3 regions of the Micrococcus sp. Mcc28 genome follow, and region 1 is predicted to be linked to each of the others. Evidence: riboswitches for the same ligand, from Rfam matches in the RefSeq annotation. Region 1 holds a riboswitch; each other region holds the start of a gene.

Evidence for each region. A riboswitch is a leader RNA that binds a small molecule or an ion and turns the genes downstream of it on or off. The one in region 1 is predicted to bind thiamine pyrophosphate.
Region 2: it holds a riboswitch for thiamine pyrophosphate, as region 1 does, so the genes downstream of both, thiC (phosphomethylpyrimidine synthase ThiC) here and NR073_RS01765 (thiamine ABC transporter substrate binding subunit) in region 1, are expected to answer to the same signal.
Region 3: it holds a riboswitch for thiamine pyrophosphate, as region 1 does, so the genes downstream of both, NR073_RS00505 (FAD-dependent oxidoreductase) here and NR073_RS01765 (thiamine ABC transporter substrate binding subunit) in region 1, are expected to answer to the same signal.

Annotation. Positions count from the first base shown of each region.
Region 1 covers NZ_JALJRH010000002.1:168,283-177,735, reverse strand. The annotation lists gene NR073_RS01800 (DUF6480 family protein) at 68-322, shown strand; gene NR073_RS01795 (hypothetical protein) at 461-856, opposite strand; gene NR073_RS01790 (sodium:alanine symporter family protein) at 1,047-2,489, opposite strand; gene NR073_RS01785 (RNase H family protein) at 2,551-3,903, opposite strand; gene NR073_RS01780 (TetR family transcriptional regulator) at 4,116-4,622, opposite strand; gene NR073_RS01775 (ABC transporter ATP-binding protein) at 4,619-5,320, opposite strand; gene NR073_RS01770 (iron ABC transporter permease) at 5,320-7,050, opposite strand; gene NR073_RS01765 (thiamine ABC transporter substrate binding subunit) at 7,050-8,114, opposite strand; TPP riboswitch at 8,181-8,286, opposite strand; gene NR073_RS01760 (AI-2E family transporter) at 8,333-9,453, shown strand, end outside.
Region 2 covers NZ_JALJRH010000001.1:113,687-123,139, forward strand. The annotation lists gene NR073_RS00525 (hypothetical protein) at 1-896, shown strand, start outside; TPP riboswitch at 959-1,073, shown strand; gene thiC (phosphomethylpyrimidine synthase ThiC) at 1,070-2,875, shown strand; gene NR073_RS00535 (hypothetical protein) at 3,246-4,166, shown strand; gene NR073_RS00540 (hypothetical protein) at 4,163-5,299, shown strand; gene NR073_RS00545 (ABC transporter ATP-binding protein) at 5,299-5,970, shown strand; gene NR073_RS00550 (DNA-3-methyladenine glycosylase I) at 6,076-6,825, shown strand; gene NR073_RS00555 (NAD-dependent succinate-semialdehyde dehydrogenase) at 6,889-8,304, shown strand; gene NR073_RS00560 (2'-5' RNA ligase family protein) at 8,359-8,952, opposite strand; gene putP (sodium/proline symporter PutP) at 8,949-9,453, opposite strand, start outside.
Region 3 covers NZ_JALJRH010000001.1:103,158-112,610, forward strand. The annotation lists gene NR073_RS00475 (homoserine dehydrogenase) at 1-1,233, opposite strand, end outside; gene lysA (diaminopimelate decarboxylase) at 1,404-2,876, opposite strand; gene argS (arginine--tRNA ligase) at 2,885-4,555, opposite strand; gene moeB (HesA/MoeB/ThiF family protein) at 4,672-5,868, opposite strand; gene NR073_RS00495 (thiazole synthase) at 5,865-6,683, opposite strand; gene thiS (sulfur carrier protein ThiS) at 6,687-6,929, opposite strand; gene NR073_RS00505 (FAD-dependent oxidoreductase) at 6,926-8,095, opposite strand; TPP riboswitch at 8,089-8,219, opposite strand; gene thiE (thiamine phosphate synthase) at 8,241-8,984, shown strand; tRNA gene NR073_RS00515 (tRNA-Arg) at 9,071-9,143, shown strand; gene thiD (bifunctional hydroxymethylpyrimidine kinase/phosphomethylpyrimidine kinase) at 9,340-9,453, opposite strand, start outside.

The DNA of each region.
Region 1 (9,453 bases):
CCTGCCCCGGGCCTAGCGTAAGGACCAGCGGCATGCACCCGTGCCGCCGAGACGAGAGGAACCGGCCATGGCCACCCCGCACACCCCCGACCCCCAGGACGCCCGGCGCGCACGCGAGGCGACGGACGAGACCTCCGGTGCCGCGTTCGACGGCGACACGCCCCCAGCCGAGGGCGCAGGCGTCGGCCCGAGCAACCCGGGCATGGACGTGGAGCAGACCGGCGAGCGCTCGGCGGGCAAGATCGTGCTCGGGCTGATCATCGCCCTCGTGGTCATCGGCGTCCTGCTGTTCATCCTGGGCCGCGTCGCCGGCCTCGGCTGAGCCGCGGCGCAGACCCCTCGGGCACGCCACCGGCACACCACGACCACGGGGCGGGCACCGATCCGTCGGTGCCCGCCCCGTGGTCGTGTCCGCTCCGCGGTGATGCCGTTCAGCGGCGACTCCGCACCGTCGCAGCGGTCAGAAGCCGCCGCCCATGGTCCGGCGGCCACCCGCCGTGCGTCGGCCGGCGGCACCGGACCGGCCGCGGGAGGCGAGGGCCCCGCCGAGCAGCCCGCCCAGCAGGCCGGTGCCGAGGCCGCCCGTGGACCGGGCCGAGGGCCCGAAGCCGCCGCGGTACGCACCGGAGCTGCGCCCGCGCGTCGTGCTTCCGGCGCCGCGGCGCGAGAGCTCACGCAGCGCCAGACCGCCGAGCGTGCCCAGGAGGGCACCGCCCAGGCCGCTGGACCGGCGTCCCTGAGAGCGGGCCTGCCGGCCGAAGCCGGGGGACCGGCCGATGTGCGCACCGATGGTGGGTCGGCTGGAGCGGCGGCCACCGCCGCCGAGAGTGCGGGTGAGGCTGGAGAGGATGCCCATGGTGTCCTCCTCGGACGTCGTGCCGGCCACTCGTGCGTGGCCGGTCGGGTGCGCCTCAACCTAGGCGCCGACCCCCGCACGGTGTCCAGACCGGGCCTCCTCATGCATCGAGGCGGGATATCCACCCCACGGCCGCCCGCGGCAGCCGGATGGGGTCGATATCCCGCCTCGAAACGCGCGGGCGGGGGCGTCAGTCCTGGAGCGGGGAGGTCTTCGGCTCGTCCCTCCAGAGGGCCACGTTCCGCGCCTCGGGCAGGTCGGAGATGTGGAAGCCCGGATTCATGCCCGCCTTGAGCTTGCGCTCGTAGTCCCGGAGCAGCTTCACGGCCAGCCCGCCCAGCGGGATGATCGCCACGAGGTTGATGGTCGCCATGAGGGCCGCGAACGTGTCCGCGAGGTTCCACACCAGCGCCACGGAGCCGAGCGCGCCGCCGACCACGCACACCAGCACGAGCACGCGGAACACGGTGATGGCCGGGCCCGCGTGGCGGCCGGCCAGGTACCGGATGTTGGCCTCGCCGTAGTAGGTGTTGCCCAGCACGGAGGACCAGGCCAGGAAGAAGATGATGACGGTCAGCGCCGGGCCGGCCCACGCGCCCACGGCCTGCTGGAGCGCACCCTGGGTCACCTGCATGCCGATCGCCTCCCCGCGTCCGTAGGCCGGGTTGGAGAGCAGGATGACGAACGCGGTGGCCGAGCACACGATCAGGGTGTCGAAGTAGACGCCCAGGGACTGCACGAAGCCCTGCTTGGCCGGGTGGGAGACGGCCGCGGTGGCGGCGGCGTTCGGGGCGGAGCCCATGCCGGCCTCGTTGGAGAACATGCCGCGGCGCACGCCCTGCATCACCATCGTCATGCCGACGGCGGCGCCCGCGACCTCGCGCAGGCCGAACGCGTGGCCCACGATCAGCGCGATCATGCCCGGGACCTCGGTGATGTTGACGACCATCACGATCAGGGCCAGGAAGATGTAGAACGTGGCCATCACGGGGACCAGCACGTTGGTCACGGCCGAGAGCCGGCGCACGCCGCCGAAGATCACGAGGCCGGTGAGGGCGGCCAGGCCCAGGCCCACGATCCACGCGGTGGTGGAGGACGCGCCCCAGTTGGCCTGCACGGACTCGGAGATCGAGTTGGACTGCACGGCGTTGAACACGAAGCCGTAGGTCACGGTGATGGCGACGGCGAACACGGCCGCCAGCCACTTCGCGCCCAGGCCGTCGCGGATGTAGTACGCGGGGCCGCCGAAGTAGCCGTCCGAGCCCTTCTGCTTGTACAGCTGGGCCAGCGTGGACTCGACGAACGCGGTGGCGCCGCCGATGATCGCCAGCAGCCACATCCAGAACACGGCGCCCGGGCCGCCGATCACGATCGCGATCGCCACGCCGGCCACGTTGCCGGTGCCCACGCGCGAGGCCGCCGAGATGGTGAAGGCGCGGAACGGGCTCACGCCGTCGTTCTCGAACCCGGTCTGGGACTTGGCCGTCACCGACCGCAGCATCTCCGGGAGCATGCGCACCTGCACGCCCACGGTCCGGATGGTGAACCACACCCCGGCCACGAAGAGCAGCGCCATCACGACGTACCAGTACTTGTCGTTGAGGGCCGTGATGGCCGCTGTGATCTGTTCCACTGTCGCTTCCACAGCCCCACCCTAGAGGCTGGGGCGGAGGACGGGGAATCGGGGGCCGGGGTCAGCCGGCGGCGTCGTCCTCGACGCGGAGCTGGATCAGCTGCCCCATCCGCTCGGGCAGGTCCCCCTCGGGGGTGCCGACGCTGGCGTGGCGGGCGGCGGCCCGGGCGAGGTCGTCGGCCAGTTCGTTGCCGTGCACGCCCACGTGGCCCTTGACCCACGTGGTGTCCACCTGGACGTCCGCGGCCTGCGCCAGGTCGACGGCGGCCAGCAGGCGCCGCAGGGTGCGGCGGATGCGCTCGCCCCGGGCGCCGCCGAGGGTGAGCCGCTCGCGGCGGGCGGCGTTGAGCAGGGCCAGCGCGGTGCGCGAGTCCGAGTGGATGGTGACCCGGCCGCCGGGGGTGCCCGCCCACGCGCAGATCACGTGCCCCAGCACGAGCGCCTCGAGTTCCACCTCGAGCGGCATCGTGGCCCCGGCCACGGCCTGCACGGCCCACATGCTCGGCCCGGCGACGGCGGCCGCCCCGCCGATGCGGGAGCCGCGCAGCACGGAGCCGTCCACGTACACGTCCGTCACGTCCGCCTCGTCCGCGAACGTGAGGCTGTGGGTCACCCCGGGCAGGTTGCGGCGCAGGAAGCGGTCCGTGCGGCGGCGGGAGAGGAAGACGCCGGAGGAGCGGCGCAGCGCGTCCTCCTCCTCCTGGGCGGCCTCGATGGCCTCGAGCGGGATCCGGGCCGCGCCCGTCTGGGCGACCGTCTCCGGGTCCACGTCCGGCAGCAGGTAGCTGGAGCGCTGCGTGCCCACGGGGGACTCGTCGAGCCGGTAGGAGACCACGCGCGTGTCCACGGGGGCGAGGACCTCGAGCAGGGAGAGCAGCTCGGCGTCCCGGTCCGAGCGCAGCCGCACGATCACCGGGCGCTCCGGTGGCAGGTCGACGGTGACGGTGGACCAGAAGACGCTCAGATGCGCCGTGCCGACCATCCCGGTGTAGACGTGGCCGCGGACGTCGTCGCCGAGCTCGCGCAGCTCAAGCTCGCGGGCCACGTAGACGATGCCCCCCGTCGTCGGATGCAGGTCCAGGCGGAGGGCGGGGCCGTGGTCCACGCCGGGCAGCATGGCCAGCGGGCTGGCCACCACGCGGACGCCGTCCCGGCGGATCCGGGTGCGCGGCGGGGAGGGGCGGGGGACGACGGGGCCGGTGCGCGTGAGGTCGACGCCGTTCCGGTCCCGCGGGGTGCCCCGAGGCCGGCGGGCACGGACCACGCGCAGCGGGCGGTGCTGCTCCTCCGCCTTGGCGCCCGGGCCACGGAAGTCCCAGCCCACGTCGACGAGCGCCGCGGGGTGTGCGGGCTCGACGTCGTGATGCAGCGTCCGGTCCACGACCGTCCGCGGGTGGTTGATCCGTGCTCCCATGGCTTCGCCGGCTGTGTCGAAGGGGACCGCGCCGGAACTGTGAGCCGGGTCCGGCGGGCCATGCTGGTACTGCGGCGGTCGGGCGGGATCGCCGTGGACGAAGGGGACGACCCGTCCCGACCTGTTCTGCTCTGGGCGACCTTACCGAGCGCACCTGTGAGGAGGCAGGTCTCCTCTCCTCGGCCTCCCGCGCGGCGGCGTCGGACGAGGGGTCAGAGCGGGTCCGTGCGGTGCCGCTGCACGTCCGGGCCGGTCGCCACGCCGAGCGCTTGCGCCTGTGCGCGCTGCTGCCGCAGGGACACGGTGCCCAGCAGCAGCGCCAGGGCCCGCTCCCCGTCCTCCGGGGTGTCCGCCGCCTCGGTGAGCAGACGGTGCAGGCCGAGGCCGCCCAGCCCGAGCGCGAGGGCGGAGAGCACCACGTCCGCCCCGTCCCGGTGCCGCAGCAGGGCGGCCTCCGCGGCCTCGGCGCGGCCCGCCAGGTCCGTGACGCGGCGGGCGCGCACGGTCTCCTCCGCCTCGGCGACGATCCGGTCCGCCACCCGCGCCAGCAGTGACTGCTTGTCCGGCACGTGCCAGTACAGCGCGGAGGCCTGCACGCCCAGCACCCCGGCCACGCGCCGCATGGACAGGTCGCCCATGCCGAAGTCCTGCAGGATCCCGACGGCGGCGTCCACCACGTCCTGGGCGGTCAGCCGGGGGCGGGGTGCGGGCGGGGTCATGCCTGAGAGGCTACCGCCGGGCCGTCCTCCTCCGCCGCGATGCGTCCCCCCGCGCCGAGGCGCACGGTGCGGTCGGCCATCACGGCGGCCTCCGCGAGGTCGTGGGTGACGACGACGCCGGTCGTCCCCGCCGCCCGCAGCACCGCCCGGATGTCCTCGGCCAGGCGCCGGCGCAGGTCCGCGTCGAGCGCGGACAGCGGCTCGTCCAGCAGGAGCACCCGCGGGGCCGGGGCCAGCGACCGGGCCAGCGCCACGCGCTGGGCCTGCCCGCCGGAGAGCCGCTGCACAGGCCGGTCCGTGAGCTCGGTCAGGCCCACCAGGTCCAGCAGCTCGGCCACGCGTGCCCGCCGCCGGGCCCGGTCCCAGCCGGCGGACTCGAGGCCGTACGCCACGTTCCGGCCCACGGTCCGGTGCGGGAACAGCTGCCCGTCCTGGAACACCATCCCCACGCCCCGGCGGTGCGTCGGCACCGCCGCCACGTCCCGCCCGTCGAGCTCCACCGTGCCCGCCACGACGTCCTCGAGCCCGGCGATCCCGCGCAGGATCGTGGACTTGCCCGAGCCGGAGGCGCCCACGAGCGCCACGATCTCCCCGGCGGCCACGTCCAGGTCCGTCCCCCGCACGGGGGTGGAGCCGTCCGGATAGCGGATCGCCACATCCCGCAGCCGGAGGGAGGCCCCCGTCGTCGTCGGCGTCATCACAGACCTCCCGCCCCGGCCGGGCCCCGGGGGCGCAGCCGCTCGCACACCAGCATGATCCCGGCGCTCAGCACGGCCAGCACCGTGGCCGCCGCGAGCGCCATCCCGTAGTTGTCCGCGCCCGGCCGGCCCAGCAGCCGGGCGATCAGCACCGGCAGGGTGGGCGCGGACGGGCTCGCCAGGAAGCTCGTGGCCCCGAACTCGCCCAGGGACACCGCGAAGGCGAAGCCCGCGGCCACGCCCACGCCGCGGGCGAGGAACGGGCCGTCCACGGTGGCCAGCACCCGCCACGGGCCCGCCCCGAGGGTGCGTGCGGCCTCCCGCAGCCGCGGGTCCACCGCCGCGAGCACGGGCACGAGCGCCCGCACCGCGAGCGGCAGCGCCACCACCGCCTGGGCCAGTGGCACGAGCACGCCCGAGGCCGCCAGCTCCGGGAACGCGGCCCGCAGGGACACGACGAAGCCGAAGCCCACGGTCACCGCGGACACGCCGAGCGGCAGGAGCAGGGCGCCGTCGAGGGCCCGCTGGGCCACCAGCGCCGCGCGTGAACGGAAGGGCCGGGTCAGCAGCAGGGCCAGCGGCACGGCCACCACGAGCGTCACGAGCGTGGCGTCCACGGCCACCCGCAGGGACTGTTCGAGCGCCTGGGCCGGCGTCGACCCGCCCACGAACCCGCTGCCCGCGCTCGTGGACAGCAGCCGATAGTTGCCCAGCCCCCAGCCGTGGCGGGTGTGGAAGGAGCGCACCACGAGCGTCAGGATCGGCGCCACCACGAGCGCCACCACCGCGAGCATCACGGCCACCGGGACCGCGTCCGCGCGCGTGAGCCGGGCCGGCGGCGTCTCCCGCAGGCGCAGCGCCCGCTGGGTGCGCGCCGCCGTCACGCCGGAGACCACGACGGCGGCCAGCACCACCGCGAACTGCAGCACGGAGAACACCGCCGCGGTCCGCAGGTCCAGGTAGACGGAGGTCTGCACCCAGATCTCCGACTCGAGCGTGCCGTAGCCGGGCCGGCCGAGCGTCTGGACGATGCCGAACGCGGACGCGCAGAACAGGAACACCAGCGCCGCGCTCGCGGCGATCGCCGGGGCGAGCTGGGGCAGCGTCACGGTGCGGAACGCCCGCCACGGCGAGGCGCCCAGGGTGCGGGCGGCCTCGGTCTGGCGCGGGTCGAGCGCGTTCCACAGCGCGCCCACCTGGCGCACCACCACGGACACGTTGAAGAAGACCATGGCCAGCACGACGGCGGTGGTCGTCTGGTCCAGCCCGGTGAAGCCCAGCGGTCCGCCGGGGGCGAGCAGGGCGCGGAACGCGACGCCGACCACCACCGTGGGCAGCACGAACGGCACGAGCACGAGGGCGCGGAGCACGGCCCGCCCCGGGACGCGACGCCGGTGCAGCACGAACGCGGTCGGCAGGCCGAGCGCCACCGAGACCACCGTGCCGGCGGCGGCCATCCCGAGCGTCTGGCCGAGGATGCGCCACGTGCGCTCGCGGGCGAGGGTCTCCCTGAAGGCGGTGAGGTCCACGGCGCCGGTGAACGCGTCGGCGTCGCCGCCGATCCCGCGCCAGAGCATGGCCGCCACGGGCCACGCGAAGAAGACGAGCAGGAAGGCGACCGGCAGGACGGCGGCCACCAGCCACCACGGGCCGAGCCCGTCCCCCCGGCCGCGGGCCCGCCGGCGCGGCAGGTCCGTGCCGGGGGCCGCGACCTCGGTGAGCGCGGACATCAGCGCCGGGAGGCCTCGGCCAGGGCGGTCCACTCCTTCAGCAGGTCCTCGCGGCGCTCGTCGATGCGGGCGGGGTCCGGGGTGATGGCGTCCTCGACGAGCGGCGCGTTCTGCGCCCACTCCTCGGGCAGCTGCACCGACTCGTCGATCGGGTACATGTACATCGACTCGGGCAGGGCGGACTGGACCTCCTCGGTGAGCAGGAAGTCCACGAACGCCTGTGCGCCCTCGGGGTTCTTCGCGCCCTCGAGCACGCCGGCGTACTCGACCTGCGGGGTGCAGGAGTCCTCGATCACCTCGGTCTCGGGGGCGAACGCGGGGGAGGAGGAGTAGGAGAGCACCACCGGGAACTGGCCCTTGCCCTCGCCGCCGGAGAAGTCCGAGTTGTAGGCGTCGGACCAGCTGTCGGCGATCTTGCCGCCGTTCTCCATCAGGCCCTGCCACCAGTCCTGCCAGCCGTCGTCGCCGTACTTCTCCGTGGTGGCCGCGAGCAGCGCCAGGCCGGGGGAGGAGGCCACGGGGGAGGTGGCGACCGTCAGCTTCGCGTACTCGGGGTCGTCGAGCTGGTCGATCGAGGTGGGGGCCTCGACGTCGTGGGCCTCGAACCATGCCGGATCCGTGTTGAAGCACACCTGGCCCTGGTCCACCGGGGTCATGCGGTCCTCCACCATCCGGTCCTGTGCGGAGGCGGGCAGGTCCTGCGGGGTGTATTCGGCGACGACGCCCTCGCGGACGAGGCGGTGCGCCGAGTGGTCCTCCACGCCGTAGACGCCGTCCACGGTGGGCTCGTCCTTGGCCAGCAGGAGCTGGTTCACCACGCTGCCGGCGTCGCCGGGGGCCGTCGTCTTCAGGGTGTAGCCGGACTCCTGCTCGAACTTCTGGACGAGCTCCTGGGGCAGGTTGAACGAGTCGTGCGTCATGATCGTCACCGTCGTCGGCTCGCCGCCGGCGCCGGCGGCGGACGACGACGCCCCGTCGCCGGACGAGCCGGACACCGAACAGCCGGTGAGGGCGAGGGCGGCCACTGAGAGGGCGGCGAGGGCGCGGTGCGGGGTGCGGGACATGGCGGTTCTCCTCTGGGACGGCAGAGGGGCCGGGACGAGGCCGCCACCGGAATCCCGGGACGACGTCGACCGGGAGACTCGACTTCCTTCGCCGGTGCGGACCGGCGCAGGTTCGAGGGTCTGCGGCGGACCGCACTCTCAGCGCCGCGCGGGCGCTCCCCTGTCGATGTGGACTGGTCCCGACCCTACCCCGTCCGGCCCGCGCATAGACTGCCCGCGTGAGCGCCGCACAGCCCGCGGGGGTGACCCCGCCGCCCGCCTCGTCCAGCCCCGCCTCCGACTGGGACATCCGCCGCCCCCACCGCATGTGGCCGCGCATGCTGGTGATCGTCCTGACGCTCGCGGGCCTGGTGCTGGTGGTGCAGTTCTTCCAGGGGATCGCCTCCATAGCGGCGCCCGTCTTCCTGGGGCTGAACCTCGTGATCGTGGCCTACCCCCTGCAGGCCTGGCTCATCCGCCGGGGCCTGCACCCCGTGCTCGGGGCCGCCACCACCGTCCTGCTGGTCGTCGCGGTGATGGCCGTGTTCGGGGGCATGATGGTGTGGTCCGGCCTCGAGCTGGTGGCGGAGCTGCCGAAGTACGCGGACCGCTTCCAGCAGATCGTCCTGGACGTCTCGCACTGGCTCAACGAGCGCGGCGTGACCCCGGACATGGTGTCCCAGCAGCTGGCCTCGATCGACATGAGCACCGTGACCGGGACGGCCGTCAGCGCCATCACGAAGATCGCCACGAACGTCTACGCGGTCTTCGGTCTGCTCGTCACCGTGATCATGGGCATGTTCTTCCTGGCGATGGACTCGATGGACGTCGAACGCCGCGTCCGCCTGCTCAGCACCGCCCGCCACGAGTTCGGCCACGCCCTGGTCGAGTTCGCCCAGGGCGTGCGCCGCTACTGGGTGGTCACCACGGTGTTCGGCCTGATCGTGGCGGTGCTGGACGTGATCGCCCTCATGCTGATCGGCGTGCCGCTCGCGCTCGTGTGGGGCGTGCTCAGCTTCCTCACCAACTACATCCCGAACATCGGCTTCATCATCGGCCTGCTGCCGCCGGCCGTCCTGGGCCTGGCGGCGGGCGGCTGGTCCGACTTCCTGTGGGTGGTGGTCAGCTACTCGGTGCTGAACTTCGTGCTGCAGTCCGTGATCCAGCCCAAGGTGGCCGGCGACGCGATCGGCGTGATCCCCACCGTCAGCTTCCTCTCCCTGCTCTTCTGGGCCTGGGTCCTCGGCCCGCTCGGCGCGATCCTCGCGCTGCCCTGCACGCTGCTGGCCAAGGCCGTGCTGATCGACGCCGACCCGAACGCCCGCTGGATCAACGCGCTCATCGCCTCGGACCTGAAGGG
Region 2 (9,453 bases), on a different contig from region 1:
CGGACATCCACCGGATCGTGAACCCCACGACGTCGCGCGTGCCCACCTGGTTCGCGGACCTGTGCATCACCACGTCCCTGCTGGGGACGCTGGTGATCATGCTGGCCGGGGCCGGGGCGGCGGTGCACACCGCGTTCGGGCTGCCCTCGCTCGTGGGCTCGCTGGTGATGGCCGCCGTCTGCGTGGTCTCGGTGCTGGCCGGCATCACGGGCCTCGTGCGCGTCCAGGCCGTGGTGGTCCCCCTGATCATCGTGGTCGCCGTCGGCGTCGCGGTGTGGGGGTTGGCGAACCCGGGGGCCGCGGTGGACGACGTCGCCGCGCTCGTGACCTCGTCCCCGCTGATCAACCAGTGGTGGCTCTCGGGCGTGCTGTACGTGGCCTTCAACATCCAGCTGGCCTACGCGGTGCTCGCCCCGATCGGCGAGGAGAGCTCCTCGTCGGGCCGCTCCCTCGTCGCCGGGGCCGGGCTCGGGGCACTGGGCCTCGTGGTGATGGCCGGCGCGGTGATGGCCGCGCTGACCGTCCACGCCCAGCTCATCGGCCGTGCCGAGCTGCCCATGGTCGAGCTGGCCGCGATGATCGGCGGCTGGGCCGCCCTGCTGTACACGGTCGTCCTGCTGCTGGCGCAGTTCACGACGGCGGTCTCGTGCCTGTACGGCGGGGTGGAGCGCATCGCCCTGCTGTCCTCGATGCGCCGCGTGCCGGGCTGGGTCATCGCCGTCGTCACGGCCCTGGCCGCCACCCTGCTCTCGAGCGTCGGCTTCTCCGACCTCGTGGGCACCGTCTACCCCGTCCTCGGCTACGCCGGCATCGTCATCATCGTGATGCTGGTCGTGACGTGGATCGTCGAGCGCACCACGGTACGCCGGCGGGCGGCCCGCGCGGCGCGCGCCTGAGCGGCCCGCCGCATGGCCGCTGCCGACGGCGGTGAGGCCCCGCAGGGGACGTGCTAGGGTCGTTCGCATCCCACGGGAGCCCCACGGCACGGGGCTGAGACCGGGCTGACGCCGCCCGGAGACCGTCTGAACCTGTCCGGGTCATTCCGGCGAAGGAAGAAGGAGCCGCGGCCATGTCCGTTTCCGAGCGCACCCCCCTGCCCGCAGCCGAGTCGACGGCCGAGGTCGTCGCCGAGGAGAACTACCCCACGCACCGTCTGGGCTGGCTCGAGGACGCCGAGCACGGCATCCGCGTGCCCGTCACCGAGGTCCACCAGGACGACTCCCCCGACGGCACGCCCAATGCGCCCCTGACCGTCTACCGCACCATGGGCCCGGGCTCCGTGCCCGAGCGCGGCCTGCCCGCCCAGCGCGCCGAGTGGATCCGCGCCCGCGGCGACGTCGAGGAGTACGAGGGCCGCGAGCGCGACCTGCTCGACGACGGCCGCTCGGCCGTGCGCCGCGGCGCCGCCTCACAGGAGTGGGCCGGCGAGCGCCGCCCCCCGCTGCGCGCCAAGGAGGGCGCGCGCGTCACCCAGATGCACTACGCCCGGCGCGGCGAGATCACCCCGGAGATGCGCTACGTCGCCCTGCGCGAGGGCGTGGACGTGGAGCTGGTGCGCTCCGAGGTCGCGGCCGGCCGCGCCATCATTCCGGCGAACGTGAACCACCCCGAGTCGGAGCCGATGATCATCGGCAAGGCGTTCGCCGTGAAGGTCAACGCGAACATCGGCAACTCGGCGGTGACGTCGTCGATCGCCGAGGAGGTCTCGAAGCTGCAGTGGGCCACCCGCTGGGGCGCGGACACCGTGATGGACCTGTCCACGGGCGACGACATCCACACCACCCGCGAGTGGATCCTGCGCAACTCCCCGGTGCCGATCGGCACCGTGCCGATCTACCAGGCCCTCGAGAAGGTCGGCGGCGACCACCAGGCCCTGACCTGGGAGATCTTCCGCGACACCGTGATCGAGCAGTGCGAGCAGGGCGTGGACTACATGACCGTGCACGCCGGCGTGCTGCTGCGCCACGTGCCGCTGTCCGCGGACCGCGTGACCGGCATCGTCTCCCGCGGCGGCTCGATCATGGCCGGCTGGTGCCTGGGCCACCACAAGGAGAACTTCCTCTACGAGAACTACGACGAGCTCTGCGAGATCTTCGCGCGCTACGACGTCGCGTTCTCCCTGGGCGACGGCCTGCGGCCGGGCTCCGTGGCGGACGCCAACGACGCCGCCCAGTTCGCCGAGCTCGACACGCTCGCCGAGCTGACGGAGCGGGCGTGGGCGTACGACGTCCAGGTCATGGTGGAGGGCCCCGGCCACATCCCGCTGCACCTGGTGCGGGAGAACGTGGAGCGCCAGCAGGAGCTGTGCAAGGGCGCCCCGTTCTACACGCTCGGCCCCCTCGTCACGGACATCGCCCCGGCGTACGACCACATCACCTCGGCCATCGGCGCCACCGAGATCGCCCGCTACGGCACCGCGATGCTCTGCTATGTCACGCCCAAGGAGCACCTGGGCCTGCCGGACCGGGACGACGTGAAGACGGGCGTGATCACCTACAAGATCGCCGCGCACGCCGCCGACGTCGCCAAGGGCCACCCCGGCGCCCGCGACCGCGATGACGCGCTGTCCAAGGCGCGCTTCGAGTTCCGCTGGCGCGACCAGTTCGGCCTCGGCCTGGATCCGCAGCTCGCCGAGGAGTACCACGACGAGACGCTGCCGGCCGAGCCCGCCAAGACCGCCCACTTCTGCTCGATGTGCGGGCCGAAGTTCTGCTCCATGCGCATCAGCCAGGACATCCGCAGCGAGTTCGGCGGCGCGTCCGAGCAGGCGCGGATCGCCGAGGCCGGCATGGCCGCGAAGTCCGCGGAGTTCCGGGCCGCCGGCGGGTCCGTGTACCTGCCCGAGCCGACGATCCGCACCGCCTCGGACGCCTGAGGCCGGACGCGGGGTGAGGTGGGGCGGGATGGCCCGCCCCTGCGCCACCTGACGATCGCGTCATGACCTGAGGGCCGCCACCAGGTCATGACGCGATCGCCAGGACAAGGCCCTCCGGGACGGCGAAGGCGCGGCCCCACGGACGGGGCAGTGCGCTCGGTGGTCGATCGAGTGGTGATGCCTCTTGACTCACACACACACTGGGCTCACTATTCCGTCAGGCCCCTGTGATGCGTGTCCCATTCGCCCACAGGAATTGAGTGGATGGAATATGACGTGAAAGTCGACATGACCCCGCCGGTCCGCACCCCAGGGGCGCTTCCCAGGTGAGGCATCATCCAGCCGCTCAGCTCTCCTCGGGCCAGCCGTGATGACCCGGATGCTCGTCTCGAGATTCCTCCTTCTCCTGATCACGCTCGGAACAGCAGCGCTCCTCGCGTCCTACGTCGGGGTGGAGAAGGAGGAACGCTGGCGCATGGACGGCACGGTGTACGAGATCTCGGCATTCCCCGCTGGCGAGGCCTGGCCCATGATCCGGACGTCGCTGACGGGACCGGACTCCGGCTCTGCGGCCACGTCCACGAGCCCCCACGTGACTGCCCTCGCCGGCCGACCTGCTCTGGACGTGCTCCCGGATGGCGTCGCCCCGACCGCGGTCGTCCCCAGCACCTCCCCCTTTGCCGCACGTGCCGCTGCGGGCGAACTGAGCTGGCCGGACGTCGATCGGGTCGTCGTCCGAGACCTCTCCTCCGCGCCGGATCGCGCCACCGAAGCAGACCTCCTGGTCCCGTTCCTCTCCACCGACAGTTCGTCCCTTGCCGGCGTGATCGGCGGCTCACCGGCCCAGGTCGACGAGCTCGTCCAATCGCTGCGGCGGGCCGGTGTCGTCGTCGACGTCGTCCCGCTCCCGCCGCCGTGGGAGGCAGCGATGCGACGCAGTGTCCACGTGCCCCTGCTCGCCGTGATCGCCGGCTTCGCCCTGCTGGGCGCACAGGTCGTCTGGCGCACGACCCTGCGCAGTCGACTGCTCCCTGCCGTCACCTCGCACCGCCTCGTCGGTGCCTCCCCGCTGCGAGCGGCCCGGCTCGGTGTCCGGCCCGCCATGCTCGCCTGGGCGACCGCCGCCGCGAGTGCCGGCGGAGTCTGGCTCGTGGCATGGCCCCGGTGGGACGCGGAGATCGGGCTCACGGGGGGCACCGCTCTCCTCTGGTCCGCCGTGCTCGTCGTGGACGCCATCCTCATCCTCAGCACGACCCTGTCCACCCTCTGGGTCCGAAGGGCACACGCATGATGGCAGCCATGCGGGCCGTTGCGGACGGCCTCCGCGACCTGTTCGACACGCCCGGACTGCTGTTCCTGTCCCTGCTGCACACGACCGTGGCGTCGGTCGTGTTCGGACTGGCCCTGGGCGTCGCCGGCGGGGTGACCACGGCGCTCGAGGTGCTCGAGGACGCCGAGTCGTCGGGCCTGGTGACAGCCAGGATTCTGGACCCCGCCGTCACGACCGACCTCCGCCCCCGCGCCGTCGACACCGTCTCCCGGGCGTTCGCCGCCCATGTCGACGGAGTCGACCCCCGTGCCTTTCTCGTGACGGACGCCATCGGAATCGAGGACCCCCGGCTGCAGGGGGCGGTCATCGCCACGCCTGGTCTGGCCCGGGAGTTCGGCGCTGCCGCTGCCGTCAGTCCCGCCGAGGGCGTGTACTTCGCTCCCGCCGCGATCACCTCCGGGGGGCCGGGCGGCACCGTGTATGTGGGGTCCACACCCCACAGCTATGCCGGCCCACTCCCCGGGGACGCGGCCGCGCCGCGGGCCGACGGATCCCTCTGGCCCCTGGGTGAGTCGCCCGTCATCGTCACCAGCACCACGACCATGGCCGGCCTGATCGAACCGGCCCAGCTCGCGGCGGTCTACGGTTCCGTCGTGGCACGCCAGGACGCGGCCTCCGAGGTGAGAGCGGCACTCGACGTCCTCGAGGACGAGACGGGCGTGGTCGCCGAGTTGGCCCCGATCGCCTCGGCCAGGTCTCCGATCGCCCGAGAAGCCCGCGGTGCCGCGCTCATGGTCACCGCCTACACCGCCGGGCTTGCCAGCGCCGTCGTGACGGTGGTGAGCCTCCTGACGACCATGACCCGTCGACTCACGCCCGCGTGGCTGGCGCACCTGACGGTCGGGGCGCCCAGACGACTGATCCGGCTCCGGATCGCCACATCCGTGGCCGCGGTATGGGGCATTCCGGCCGTGCTCGGATCGTTGCTCGGCCTCGGCATCGCCTCGGAAGCGGGCGGACTGCGTCCGGCGCCTGCCGTCGTCGTGGTCGGGCTGGCGGTCGTCTTGGCGATCGCCGCTGCGTGCACCCGTCATCCCCTCCGCCGGCTGCACCGGGCCGTCCGCACGGCGGCACTCGTCGAAAGGACCGTGTGATGTCCCTGCTCACCGTGCACGACGTGCACCGCTCCTACCGCGGCCCCGCCGGGGATGTCCCCGTGCTCCGAGGCGTCTCACTCCAGGTCCCCGAGGGCGGCGTCCACGCGATCATGGGACCCTCCGGGTCCGGCAAGTCCACCCTGCTGCGGCTCCTCGCCTGCCTTGACACACCGGACGCCGGCAGCATCCGTGTGGCTGGGCGGAGCCTGCCGGCACCGTGGTCGTCCGACGGCGACGCCTACCGGAACCGGACGTGCGGCATCGTGCTCCAGGACCATCTGCTCATCGATCGGGCGACCGCCATGGACAACGCGGCCCTGCCGCTGCTCTACGCGCGGCCGCGCCCGGCGAAGCGCGAGCGTCGCGACATGGCCGCCGAGCTTCTGACGCGGCTCGGGCTCGGAGACCGTCTCCACCACCCCGTCGGCCGACTCTCCGGCGGCGAGCGCCAGCGCGTGGCCATCGCCCGGGCCGTGATCATGGGGCCCTCCCTGCTGCTCGCCGACGAGCCGACGGGCGCCCTGGACGAGGAGCGCACCGACGAGGTGATGGGGCTCTTCCGCTCCATGTCCCAGCCGGAGCGGGCGATCGTGATCGTGACGCATGACCCCGCCGTGGCGGCCCGGTGCGACCACACGTGGCGGCTGCGGGCCGGGCGGCTCGAGTGACGAGGTCCGGCCGTGCCTCCTGCACAGGTGTCCGCAGACGGCGTGGCGTCCCCGGGCGTCGCGTTCCGGTTCCGGATGTCCGGGGCCGCTCCTAGGCTCGGATGCATGAGCGCGCACCACGCCGACGACGGCCTCCCCGCCCCCGTCTCCACCCTCGCCGAGGATCCACCGGCCGACGGGCGACAGGCGCCGCCGAGTGGCGTCGTCGTGGGTGAGGACGGGCGGGCCCGCCCGCCGTGGGCGGCACGGGATCCGCTGCTGCGGGAGTACTACGACACGGAGTGGGGCCTGCCCGTCACGGACGAGCGGGGCCTGTTCGAGCGCCTCGTCCTCGAGGCGTTCCAGTCGGGCCTGAGCTGGCGGACCGTCCTGGCCAAGCGGCCCCGGTTCCGGGAGGTGTTCGCGGGCTTCGACGCGGACGCCGTCGCGGCGTTCGGGGACGCGGAGGTCGAGGCGCTGCTGGCGGACCCCGGCATCATCCGGAACCGGCGCAAGATCGAGGCGGCGATCGCGAACGCGCAGGCCGTCGTCGGGATGCGCGGTGAGCGGTTCGCCCCGCTGCACCCGGGCTCCCCCGGCGCGGGCCCCGCCTGGCACGGCGACGGCGACCGGCCGGTCCGCGGTCTGCCGGGGCTGGTCTGGGCGCACCAGCCTGCCGCGACCCCACGGCCGGAGACGGTGGCGCAGGTCCCCTCGACCTCGGACGAGTCGCGCGCGCTCGCGAGGGCGCTGAAGGCGCACGGCTGCCGATTCGTGGGGCCGACCACGTGCTTCGCCCTGATGGAGGCCGCCGGGATCGTGGACACCCACCTTCTCGGCTCCTGGCGAAGAGGGGCGTCCGGGATCTGGGAGTGAGCGGGGGCCTCCGGCAGGATGGGGAGCTCAACGCAGGACGTCCACACGAAAGGGTGACGACTGATGACCACCACCTCCGCCTCTCAGGGCTACCGCACGATCAACCCGGCCACCGGGGAGCTGCTGAAGTCCTTCGACAACGCCACGGATCAGCAGATCGCCGACGCCCTCGACGCCTCGCAGGCCGCGTACGAGCAGTGGTCCCGGAAGTCGGTGGCCGAGCGCGCCGCCGTCGTGAAGCGGATCTCCGAGCTGCTGGCCGAGCGCTCCAAGGACATCGCCGCGCTGATCACCACGGAGATGGGCAAGTCCCTCGGCGCGGCAGTCGGCGAGGTGCGCTACGGCGCCCAGATCTTCGGGTACTACGCGGACGAGGCCGAGGAGCTGCTCGCGGACCAGCGGATCAAGCAGTTCTCCGGGCAGGAGGCGTTCATCCAGCGGCTGCCGCTCGGCCCGCTGCTGGGGATCATGCCGTGGAACTTCCCGGTGTACCAGGTGGCCCGTTTCGTGGCGCCGAACCTCGTGCTGGGCAACACCATCCTGCTCAAGCACGCCGAGATCAACCCGCAGGTGGCGCAGCTGCTGGAAGAGCTCTTCACCGAAGCCGGGCTCCCGGAGGGCGTGTACCAGAACGTGTTCGCCACCCACGACCAGATCTCCACGATCATCGCCGATCCGCGCGTGCAGGGCGTGTCCCTCACCGGTTCGGAGCGGGCCGGCGCCACCGTCGCCGAGCAGGCCGGCCGGCACCTCAAGAAGGTTGTGCTCGAGCTCGGCGGCTCCGATCCGTACATCGTGCTCTCCGCGCCGGACGCCCGCGCCGCCGCCCGCGACGCACTGGCCACCCGGATGGGCAACTGGGGCCAGGCCTGCAACTCGAACAAGCGCATGATCGTCATGGAGGACATCTACGACGACTTCGTGGATGAGCTGGTCCAGCGCTCCTCGGCGATGAAGCCCGGCGACCCGACCTCGCGCGACGCCGACGTCTACGGCCCGCTGTCCTCCGAGTCCGCGGCCGACGGGCTCACCGAGCAGATCGCCGCGGCCAAGGAGGCCGGCGCCACCGTCCACGTGGGCGGCGAGCGCGTCTCCGGCCCGGAGGGCGAGGGCTTCTACGTCTCCCCGGCCGTGATCACGGACGTGGACCAGGAGAACCCCGCCTACACGCAGGAGCTGTTCGGCATGGCCGCCGTGGTCTACAAGGTGTCCTCGGCCGAGGAGGCCGTGGCGCTGGCCAACGACTCCCAGTACGGTCTCGGCGGCGCCGTGTTCTCCACGGACCTGGACGAGGCCAAGCGCGTGGCCGACCAGCTCGAGGTGGGGATGGCGAACGTGAACCTCGCCTCCGCCGCCGGCGCGAACCTGCCCTTCGGCGGCGTGAAGCGCTCGGGCTTCGGCCGCGAGCTCGGCCCCATGGCCGTGGACGAGTTCGCCAACAAGCGCCTGTACGCGGTGCAGGGCCCCCTGGAGGGCTGACCCGGGGCCGGGTCGGCCGGGCGGGTCTCCCGCTCCGGCCGCCCCGTCGGCCTCTCAGCCGCGCAGCGGGACGGTCGCCAGCACCTCGTGCAGCGGCCCGCCGGACCGTCCCTCGCCGAGCCGGGACGCCACGACCTCGACCCCGTCGGCGGTCCACTGCGGACCGCGGTACACGGCGAGCGCGCGCACGGCCTCGGCCAGCAGGACGGTGGCCGGTGCCGGCGGACGGGGCTCGCCCCGCCTCCGACCCCGAGGTCGGGGCGCGGCGGCCGAGACCCGCGCCACGGTGAGGTGGGCACGCCGGCGGTCCCGGCCGTCGTCGTCGGCGAGCCAGGGCTCCGCCAGGAGCGCGCCGAGCTCCCGGACCTGCCCGCCCACCCCCACCCAGAGCGTGCGGTGGGAGAACTCCCCCGCTCCGGCCAGGTGCAGGTGCAGCGGGGCATGTCCCGCCGCGATGCGGCCGGCGTCGGCGACGACGTCGTCCACGGCGCCGGCGGGCACCTCCGGGTGGAACGCCAGCGTCAGGTGCCGCTGCTCCGGCTCGGTCCAGCGCAGCGCGCGTCCGGCCCGGTCCCGGACGCCGTCGAGGGCCGGCTCGAGGTGGTCGAGCACGGCCCTCGGCGGACGGATCGCGAGGAAGAGCCTCACGCCTGCGCGCGCGGATCCGCGGCGGATGCGGTCGAGCCCCCGGCGGCGTCGCGCGTCATGGCGGCCGGGGCCACGTCCGGGTCCGGCTCGCGGCCGGCCACGATGTCGATCGCGCCGGTGAACTCGGCGTCGATCCGCCGCTGCACCCGGCGCGAGCGCTGGGTCACGAGGGACACCACCACACCCACCACGAAGGCGGCGACGAAGCCCGGCAGCAGCTCGTACAGGCCGAACCACTCCCACGTCTCGGCACTGGCCTCGGACCACACCCAGGCGACGGCGGCGCCGGTGACCATGGCGGCCATCGCCCCCCACGAGGTGAACCGCGGCCAGTACAGGGCGAGCAGGATCACAGGGCCGAAGGCGGCGCCGAAGCCGGCCCACGCGAAGGAGACGAGCTCGAGCACGGAGGAGTCCGGGTTGAGGGCGAGCAGCCCCGCCACGAGCGCCACCACCAGCACGCCGATGCGGCCGAGCCACAGGGTGAACGTCGGGGAACCG
Region 3 (9,453 bases), on a different contig from region 1:
CCGCGCACGGTGGGTGATCAGCCGCAGGGACGCGCCGGGGGCGTCCTCGCGCTCAGATGGGACCTGACGCAACGTCTCGATGGAGACGCCGTGCTCCTCGAACACCCCGGCGACGCGGCGCAGCACACCGGGCTGGTCCGCCGCGCGCAGCACGACCATGAAGGAGGTGTGGGCCTCGGCCGGGTCCAGGGCGGGCAGGGCGGTGACGGGGGTGCGCAGGCGCGCCGGGCCGCCGCGCACGATGCGCTGGGCGATCGAGACGACGTCGCCCATCACCGCGGAGGCGGTGGGGGCGCCGCCGGCGCCGGGACCGTAGAACATGAGCTCGCCGGCGTTGTCGGCCTCCACGAAGACGGCGTTGAACGCCCCGCGCACGGAGGCCAGCGGGTGCTCCCGCGGCAGCAGGGTGGGGTGCACGCGCAGGACCGCGCCCTCGGCGCCGTCGGCGGCGCGGCCGCGCTCGGCGATCGCCAGCAGCTTGATGACGTAGCCCGCCTCCGCGGCGGCGGCGTTGTCCTCGGCCGTGATCGCGGTGATGCCCGCGACGGCCACCTGGTCCAGTGTGTACGGCGCCCCGAACGCGATGGTCGCCAGGATCGCGGCCTTCGCGGCGGCGTCGTGGCCCTCGACGTCGGCGGTCGGGTCGGCCTCGGCGTAGCCGAGCCGCTGGGCCTCGGCGAGGGCGTCGTCGAAGTCCGCCCCCTCGGAGTCCATCCGGTCGAGGATGAAGTTGGTGGTGCCGTTGGCGATGCCCATCACGCGGGTGACGCGGTCGCCGCCCAGGGAGTCGCGCAGCGGGCGCAGGATCGGGATGGCGCCGGCGACGGCGGCCTCGAAGCTGAGCTGCGCGCCGGTGGCGGCGGCCGCGGCGTACAGCTCCTCGCCGTGCTGGGCCAGCAGTGCCTTGTTGCCGGTCACCACGGACGTGCCGGCGGCCAGGGCGCGCAGGATCAGGGTGCGGGCCGGCTCGATGCCGCCCATCAGCTCGATGACGACGTCCGCGCCGTCCACGAGCGCCTCGGCGTCGGTCGTGTAGAGCGCCGGGTCCGCCTGCCAGTCGCGCGTCGCGCCCGTGTCCCGCACCGCGATGCCCGTGAGCTCGAGGTCGGCGCCCACGCGGTCCCGCAGGATGTCGGCGTCCTCGGTGAGGATCCGGGCGGTCTGGGACCCCACGGTCCCGCCGCCCAGCAGGGCGACCTTGAGTGCGGTGGGGGCGTCGGTGTGCTGGGGCATGGTCCTCCGTGATCCAGGGTGGGTCGGGCCCGCGCGACCGCGCGGCCCGGCTGGCCTCGAATCTAGCGCGGCGCCCCGGCCCGTCCCACCGCGCGACACTCGGTGTCCGCAGAGCGGGACGGACCCACCCGGGCTCGAGGCCGGCGGCCGGGTGCGCCGCGCCCGCGTCCTCAGCGGGCGAGGCGCGGATCGGCCTCGCGGGCGAACAGGTCCTCCTGCGTCTCGCGACGGATGATCACCCGCGCCTGCCCGCCGGAGACCGCGACGACGGCCGGGCGGGCCAGCGCGTTGTAGTTCGAGGACATCACGTGCGTGTACGCGCCCGTGGCCGGCACGGCCAGCAGGTCGCCGCGGCCCAGGTCGGCCGGCAGGTACACGTCGCGGACCAGGATGTCGCCGGACTCACAGTGCTTGCCCACCACACGGGAGAGCGCCGGCTCGGCCTCCGAGGTGCGGCGCGCGGAGACGGCGGTGTAGTCGGCGTCGTAGAGCACGGGACGCGGGTTGTCGGACATGCCGCCGTCCACGGCGACGTAGCGGCGGGCCGCGGTGCCGCCGTCGGGGGCGTCCGCGTCCACGGTCTTGGTCACCCCGACCGTGTAGAGGGTCAGCCCCGCGGGGCCCGAGATGGCCCGCCCCGGCTCGAGCGAGACCCGCGGGCACCTCAGGCCGAGGCGCTCGACGGTCTTCTGGACGTCGTCGGCGAGGGCGTCGGCGATCTCCGCGGCCGGGCGCGGCTCGTCCACGGCCGTGTAGGCGATGCCGTGGCCGCCGCCGAGGTCGAGCTCGGCCAGCTCCACCCCGTGCTCGGCCTTGATCTCGGCGAGGAACTCGAGCACGCGTCCGGCCGCCAGCCCGAAGCCCTCGGCCTCGAAGATCTGGGACCCGATGTGGCAGTGCACGCCCAGCAGGTCGATCGACTCGGCCGCCAGGGCCGCGGCCACGGCGACGGCGGCCGGCGAGCGGCCGGCCACGTTGCCGTCCCGGTCGGTGGACGCCGGGGCCAGGGAGAGCCCGAACTTCTGGTCCTCGTGCGCGGTGGCGATGAAGTCGTGGGTGTGCGCGTGCACGCCCGGGGTCAGCCGGAGCATCACGGGGGCGCGGCGGCCGGCCTCGGCCGCGAGCGCGGCCAGGTGGGTGAGCTCGTCGAGCGAGTCCACGATGATCCGGCCCACGCCCGCCTCGAGGGCGGTGCGCAGCTCGGCGTCCGACTTGTTGTTGCCGTGCAGGCCGATGTGGGCCGGGTCGACGCCGGCGGCCAGCGCGATCGCCAGCTCGCCGCCGGATGCGGTGTCCACGCGCAGGCCCTCCTCGGCCGCCCAGCGGGCGGTGGAGAGGGTGAGCATGGACTTGCCGGCGTAGTAGACGTCCGCTCCCCCGCACAGGTCGGCGAACGCGGTGTCGAAGCCCTCGCGGAACGCGCGGGCGCGGGCGCGGAAGTCGTCCTCGTCCACCACGAGCAGCGGCGTGCCGAACTCCGCGGCGAGCGCGCTCGCGCGCAGGCCCTGGACGGTGAGCTCGCCGTCGGCGGCGCGGTCCACGCCGGCGGCCCACAGGCCGGGCACGAGCGCGTCCGGGTCCCCCGGCGCGGGGAGCCAGGCGGGGGCGAGCGGGGAGGCGGGGGCGGGCTGCGGCGTCGTCATCCGGGCGCTCACATCTTCTCCGGGGCGGTCACGCCGAGCAGGCCGAGACCGTTGGCCAGCACCTGGGCGGTGGCGTCGTTGAGCCACAGGCGGGTGCGGTTGAGGGTCTCCACGGGACGCGGCGTCCCGTCGTCGGTGGGCATGGGCACGATGCGGCAGGCGGCGTACCACGAGTGGTAGGCCCCGGCGATCACCTCGAGGTGGCGGGCCACGCGGTGGGGCTCGCGCAGGCGCGCCGCCGCGCCGACGACGGCCGGGAACTCCGCCAGCTGGGCCAGCAGCTCCGACTCGGTGGCGTGGGTGAGCAGGGCGGCGTCGAACTCGGAGCGGTCCACGCCGTGGGCCTGCGCGGTGCGCGCCGCGCCCGAGGCGCGGGCGTGGGCGTACTGCACGTAGTAGACGGGGTTGTCGTTCGTGGCGGAGCGCAGCAGCTCGGGGTCGATCGTCAGGGGCGAGTCCGCGGGGTAGCGGGCCAGGTCGTAGCGCAGGGCGTCGCGGCCGAGCCACTCCACGAGGTCCTTGAGCTCGATGATGTTGCCGGCGCGCTTGGAGAGCTTCGCGCCGTTGACCGAGATGAGCTGGCCGATGAGGATCTCGATGTTCGTCGCCGGGTCGTCGCCGGCGGCGGCGGCGATCGCCTTGAGGCGGTTCACGTAGCCGTGGTGGTCGGCGCCGAGCAGGTACACCTTCTCCTCGAAGCCGCGGTCGCGCTTGTGGAGGTAGTAGGCGGCGTCGGCGGCGAAGTAGGTGGGCTCCCCGTTGGCGCGGATGAGCACGCGGTCCTTGTCGTCGCCGAAGTCGGTGGTCTTGAGCCACACGGCGCCCTCGCGGTCCTCGATGTGGCCCTGCTCGCGCAGCCGCTGCACGGCCTGGTCGATCGCGCCGGAGTCGTGGAGCGTCTGCTCCGAGGTGAACACGTCGAAGTGCACGTCGAAGGCGGCGAGCGTGTCCTTGATGTCCTGCATCTGGAGCCGGTACGCGGCCTCGCGGACCACCGGGCGGGCGGCCTCGTCCGTCAGCTCGCGCACGTCCGGGTGCTCGAGGGCGACGGCGTCGGCCAGCTCCTGCACGTACGCGCCCGGGTAGCCGCCCGCGGGGACGTCGCGGCCGTGCAGGCGGGCGAGGACCGAGTCGGCGAACACGTTCATCTGGTTGCCGGCGTCGTTGACGTAGTACTCGGCGGTGACGTCCGCCCCCGAGGCGCGCAGCAGGCGGGCGATCGCATCGCCCAGCGCGGCCCAGCGGGTGTGGCCGATGTGCAGCGGGCCGGTGGGGTTGGCGGAGACGAACTCCATGTTCACGGTGTGCCCGGCCAGGGCGTCGTTGCGGCCGTACTCCGGGCCGGCCTCGACGATCTCGCGGGCCAGGGCGCCGGCCGAGGCCGCGTCCAGGGTGACGTTGAGGAAGCCGGGGCCGGCGACGTCGACGGCGGCGATGCCCGGCTTGTCGGTCAGGCGCTCGGCCACGAGCCCGGCGAGGTCGCGCGGGGCCATCCCGGCCTTCTTGCCCAGCTGGAGGGCGACGTTGGTGGCCCAGTCGCCGTGCTCGCGGCTGCGGGGTCGCTCCACCTTCACGCGCGCGGGGGTGATCTCCTCCCGCAGCGCGGCGGGGAGGTCACCGGCATCGACGGCGTCGGTGAGGACAGCGGACAGCAGGGCGGAGAGGTCTTCGGGCTTCACCCGCGCAAGTCTACGGAAGGGCCGCCGCGCCCGTGCGCGTGCGAACGAACCCTGCGAGATGGCCCCCTCCGGCCCGCGGTGGGGGCCATCTCGCAGGGTTCGTCGGGGTGGGGGGGTCAGGCGGGCCAGGCGGCGAGGCCGCCGGCGAGGGACAGGACGCGCCCGCCGGCGCCCGGGTCGGCCCCGACGACGGCGTCCCGCGCCCGGGCCGACCGGGCTCCGGCGGCGCAGTAGACCACCAGGACGCGGTCCTGCCCGGGCGCGTGGGCCGCCGGCTCCGCGAGGACGGCCTCGAGCGGGACGTGTCGATCGGCCACCGCCGCGGGGGCCTCGACGCGGCGCAGGCGGCGCTCCCAGTCCTCGCGGACGTCGAGCAGGGTGAGGGACGCGGCCCGGGCGGGGTCGGCGAGCAGGGCGGCCAGCGCGGCGGGGGCGATCTCCCCGCCCGCGGCGCCGCACGCCTCCGCCGAGTCGGGGGCGTCGGCGTCGTCCGGGCGGGGGGCCTGGGCCGCGTGGGCGGACAGGTCCGTCACGGGGGTCCGCTCGGGGTCGGCCACGAGCCGCAGCTCACGGAAGCGCATCGTCAGGGCGTCCACGGAGAGCAGCCGCCCGACCAGGGGCTCGCCCACCCCGGTGAGCAGCTTGATCGCCTCGGCCGCCATGAGGGAGCCGATGATCCCGGGCAGCACCCCGAGCACCCCGGCCTGCGCGCACGAGGGCACCTCGCCGGGTTCGGGCCGCTCCGGGAACACGTCCCGGTACAGCGGCCCGCCCGGGGCGAACACGCTCACCTGCCCCGCGAACCGCAGGATCGCGCCCCACACCACGGGCACGCCCGCGATCTCGCACGCGTCGGCCACGAGGTAGCGGGTCGCGTAGTTGTCCGTGCCGTCGAGCACGAGGTCCACGGCGCCGACCCGTTCGAGCGCGTTGGCCGCGGTCAGGCGTTCGCGGTGCTCGACCACGCGCACCTCGGGGTGCAGGCCGCGCATCGTCGCGGCGGCGGAGGCGGTCTTGGGGCGGCCGAGGTCCGCCTCGGCGTGGATCACCTGGCGGTGCAGGTTGGAGCGGTCCACCATGTCGTCGTCGATCACGTGGACCTCCCCCACGCCCGCGGCGGCGAGGTAGGTCAGCACGGGCGCCCCGAGGCCGCCGGCGCCGACCACGAGGACGCGGGAGCGCAGCAGCGCCAGCTGGGCCTCGGGGCCGAAGCCGTCCAGGCTCAGGTGGCGGGCGAAGCGCTCCAGCTGGGTGTCGGACAGCGCGGTGAGGTCGCGGGGCTCGCGGGCGGCGGGGTCCAGGGCGGCGGTCACCGCTCGTCCTCCTCGGCCGTGACCCGCCCGGCCATCGGCGAGGAGGCCAGGGCGTGCTCGCGGCGCGGGATGCGCCCGGCACGGCGGGCGTGGAAGCCCGCCTCGAGCGCGAGCCGGCACGCGTGGGCCATGCGGGCGGGCTCGGCGGCGCGCGTGATCGCCGAGGCGGCGAGCACGGCGTCGCAGCCGGCCTCCATCGCCAGGGCGACGTCCGAGGCGGTGCCCACGCCGGCGTCGAGCACGATCGGCACGGAGGCGCGGGAGACGATCAGCTCCAGGTGTGCGCGGTTGAGGATGCCCAGCCCCGAGCCGATCGGCGAGCCCAGCGGCATGACGGCGGCGGCGCCGGCCTGCTCGAGGCGCAGCGCCATGGCGGGGTCGTCCGAGGTGTAGGCCAGGACGGTGAAGCCGTCGGCGGCGAGCCGCTCGGTGGCCTCGAGGGTCTCGACGACGTCGGGCAGCAGGGTGCGCTCATCGGCGATGACCTCGACCTTCACGAGGTCGGTCTCGAGCGCCTCCCGGCCGAGCCGGGCGGTGAGCACGGCGTCCCGGGCGGTGTAGCAGCCGGCGGTGTTGGGCAGCACGTCGATGCCGAGGCGGTCCAGCAGCGCGACCAGGCCGTCACGGGTGTCCGCGGACCAGCGGCGCAGCGCCACGGTGGTGAGCGTGGTGCCGGAGGCGACGAGGGCGCCCTCGAGGGCGGTCAGGTCGGTGATGCCGCCCGTGCCCATGATGAGCCGGGAGGCCAGGTCGTAGCCGCCGATCCGCAGCGGCGGGATCGCGGGGGCGGCGGGCGGGGTGCGGTGCTCGGCCATCGCTCAGCCCCCCTGCACCGCGGTGACGACGTCGACCTCGTCCCCGGCGGCCAGCTCCCGGGTGGCCCAGGCCGACCGGGGCACGACCTCGCCGCCGACCGCCACGGCCACGCCGAGCCGCCGCCCATCCGCGGCGGCGCCGTCCTCGCCGATCGCGCGCCCGGTGACGTGCGCGACGACGTCGCGGACGGTGGCCACGGCCAGCTCGGCGGGCTCTCCGTTGAGGGTCAGGGGGAGGGTGCTCATGCGATCTCCTTCAGGCGGGCGTGCAGCAGCTCGAGGATCCGCCCGGCCGCCCAGGGGGCGAGCAGGATCCCGTGACGGTGGAAGCCGGTGGCGACGACGGCGCCCGGAGCCTCGGGCACGGCGAGCACGCGCGGGGCGTCGTCGGGGGTGCCGGGGCGGGCGGCGGTGGTGATCTCGACCAGCTCGCACTCGCGGACGGCGGGCAGGATCGCGGCGGCGTCGGCGAGCAGGTCCAGCACGGCCCCGGCGGAGGTGCCGGCCAGGCCGTCCTCGCGGGCCGAGGCGCCGACCACGAGGGTGCCGTCCGCGCGGGGCACGAGGTAGACCTGGCGCCCGTGGACGAGGCCGCGGACGGTGCGGGTGATCAGGTGCGACTCCCCCGGCAGCAGCTGCTCGGGGCGCACCCGCAGACGCAGCACGTCGCCGTGGACGGGGCGCAGCGGGACCTCGACGGCGGTGGCCGCGCCGCCGATCCCGCGGTGGCCCAGGCCCGCGGCGAGGACCGCGCCGTCGGCGGTGAGGACGCCCCCGTCGGCCAGCGTGAGGCGCACCCCCTCGCCCTCCGGGCCGGCGGCGGTGACGCGTCCGGCCACGAACCGGGCGGCGGGTCCGGCGCCGACCGGGAGCGGGCCGCCGTCGGGTCCGGTCTCGGCGCGCAGGGCGGCGACGCAGGCGGCGGCGAGCCGTCGCGGGTCCACCTGATGGTCGTCCGGGGCGTCGAAGCCGGCGGCCAGGCCCGGGGCCAGGGCGGGCTCGGCGCGGCGCAGCGCGCGGACGGAGACGGGCTCGACCCGGCGACCGAGGATCGAGGCGTGCTCGAGCACGTGGTCCCAGGCGCGGGCGTCCGAGGGGTCCGCGGCCACGATCCAGGCGCCCTGTGCGAGGAAGCCCGTCTCCACATCGGTGAAGGCGGCGAGCAGGTCCACGAGGGCCGGGTAGGCCTCCCAGCCGGCCTGCAGCAGCGGGGCGAGGTCGTCCTGGCTGAACTGGGTCTCGGCGAGCGGCGCGAGCATCCCCGCCGCGGCGTGGGTGGCCCCGGCCACGGCGTGCGGGCGCCCGGCGGCGTCCAGCTCGGGGGCGATCAGGGTGACGGCGTGGCCTGCGGCACGCAGACGCACGGCGGCGGTGAGGCCGATGATCCCGGCCCCGACGACGGCCACGTGCACGGACCGGTCCTCCTCACGGCGGCATGACCCGCATCGAGTGGTGATGGTCGGCCGCGCCGGCGCGGTGCGCCCCTGCGGCCCTCTCAGCCCGGCGTGTGCGGCCCGGGCTCCCATGGAACAGCGGCCAGTCTGCCACAGTGGGCGCATGCACTCCCCCGATCCGCTCCTGATGACCGCGGCCGGCCGCGACGACGGCGGCACCGGCCCCGGCGCGCGCCGCCGCGCCCGCCTCGCCGCCTCCCGGCTGTACGTCTGCACCGACCTGCAGCGGTTCCTGCGCCCGGACGGCACGCTCGACACGGCCGCGTTCGCCGACTTCTGCGCGGCGGCGTTCCGCGGCGGAGTAGACGTGATCCAGGTGCGGGACAAGGCCGTGGACGTGGCGGTCGAGCTGGCCGCGTTCGCCACGCTCGTCCCGCTGGCCCGGGAGCACGGGGCGCTCTCGGCCGCCAACGACCGCGCCGACGTCGCCGCCCTGGCCGGGGTGGACGTGTTCCACACGGGCCAGACCGACCTGACCACCGCGCAGTGCCGCGCCCTGCTGGGCCCGGACGTGGTGCTCGGCCGCTCGTGCCACACCGAGGCGCAGGTGCGCGGCGCCCGCGCGGAGGACGGCCTGGACTACTTCTGCACGGGGCCGGTGTGGGCGACGCCCACGAAGCCGGGCCGGGCCGCCGTCGGACTGGAACTGCCGACCCTCGCCGCACGCCTGGACGCGGAGGACCCGGCGGGGGCGCGGCCGTGGTTCGCCATCGGCGGCGTCGACGCGGACCGGCTGCCCGAGGTCCGCGCGGCCGGGGCGGAACGGATCGTGGTGGTCCGCGCCGTGACGCAGGCCGAGGACCCCGAGGCCGCGGCCCGGACCCTGCGCGCGGGCCTGCCCGGCTGACGCGCCCCGCGGGGAGGTCACGGACGGGCCGTCCTGATGGTGTAGAGTCGACGAGTCCGCAACGCGCTCGACGCGTCGCGACCCCCGCCTCCGTAGCTCAGGGGATAGAGCGTCTGCCTCCGGAGCAGAAGGCCGCAGGTTCGAATCCTGCCGGGGGCACGAGCGAACAGAGCCGGACCCCCGTGGCGACACGGTGGTCCGGCTCTTCTGCGTTCTGCGGACCCGGACGCTCGAGCGGAGCGGGAGGTCCGGGTCACCGGCATTCGAGGCGGGAAATCGACCTCATGGGACGTCCCGAGGTGCGTATTCGCCGGATTTCCCGCCTCGAACGTGTCGAAGCCCGGAGGTCCCGCCCTCAGCCCCGCTGCGCATGACCGTGGTCGACGGGCCCGTGCCACGTCGGCCGCGAGGCGTCCCCGACCGCGAGCGCCTCCCCCGCCCGCATCGCGTCGGCCAGCCACGGCTTGGC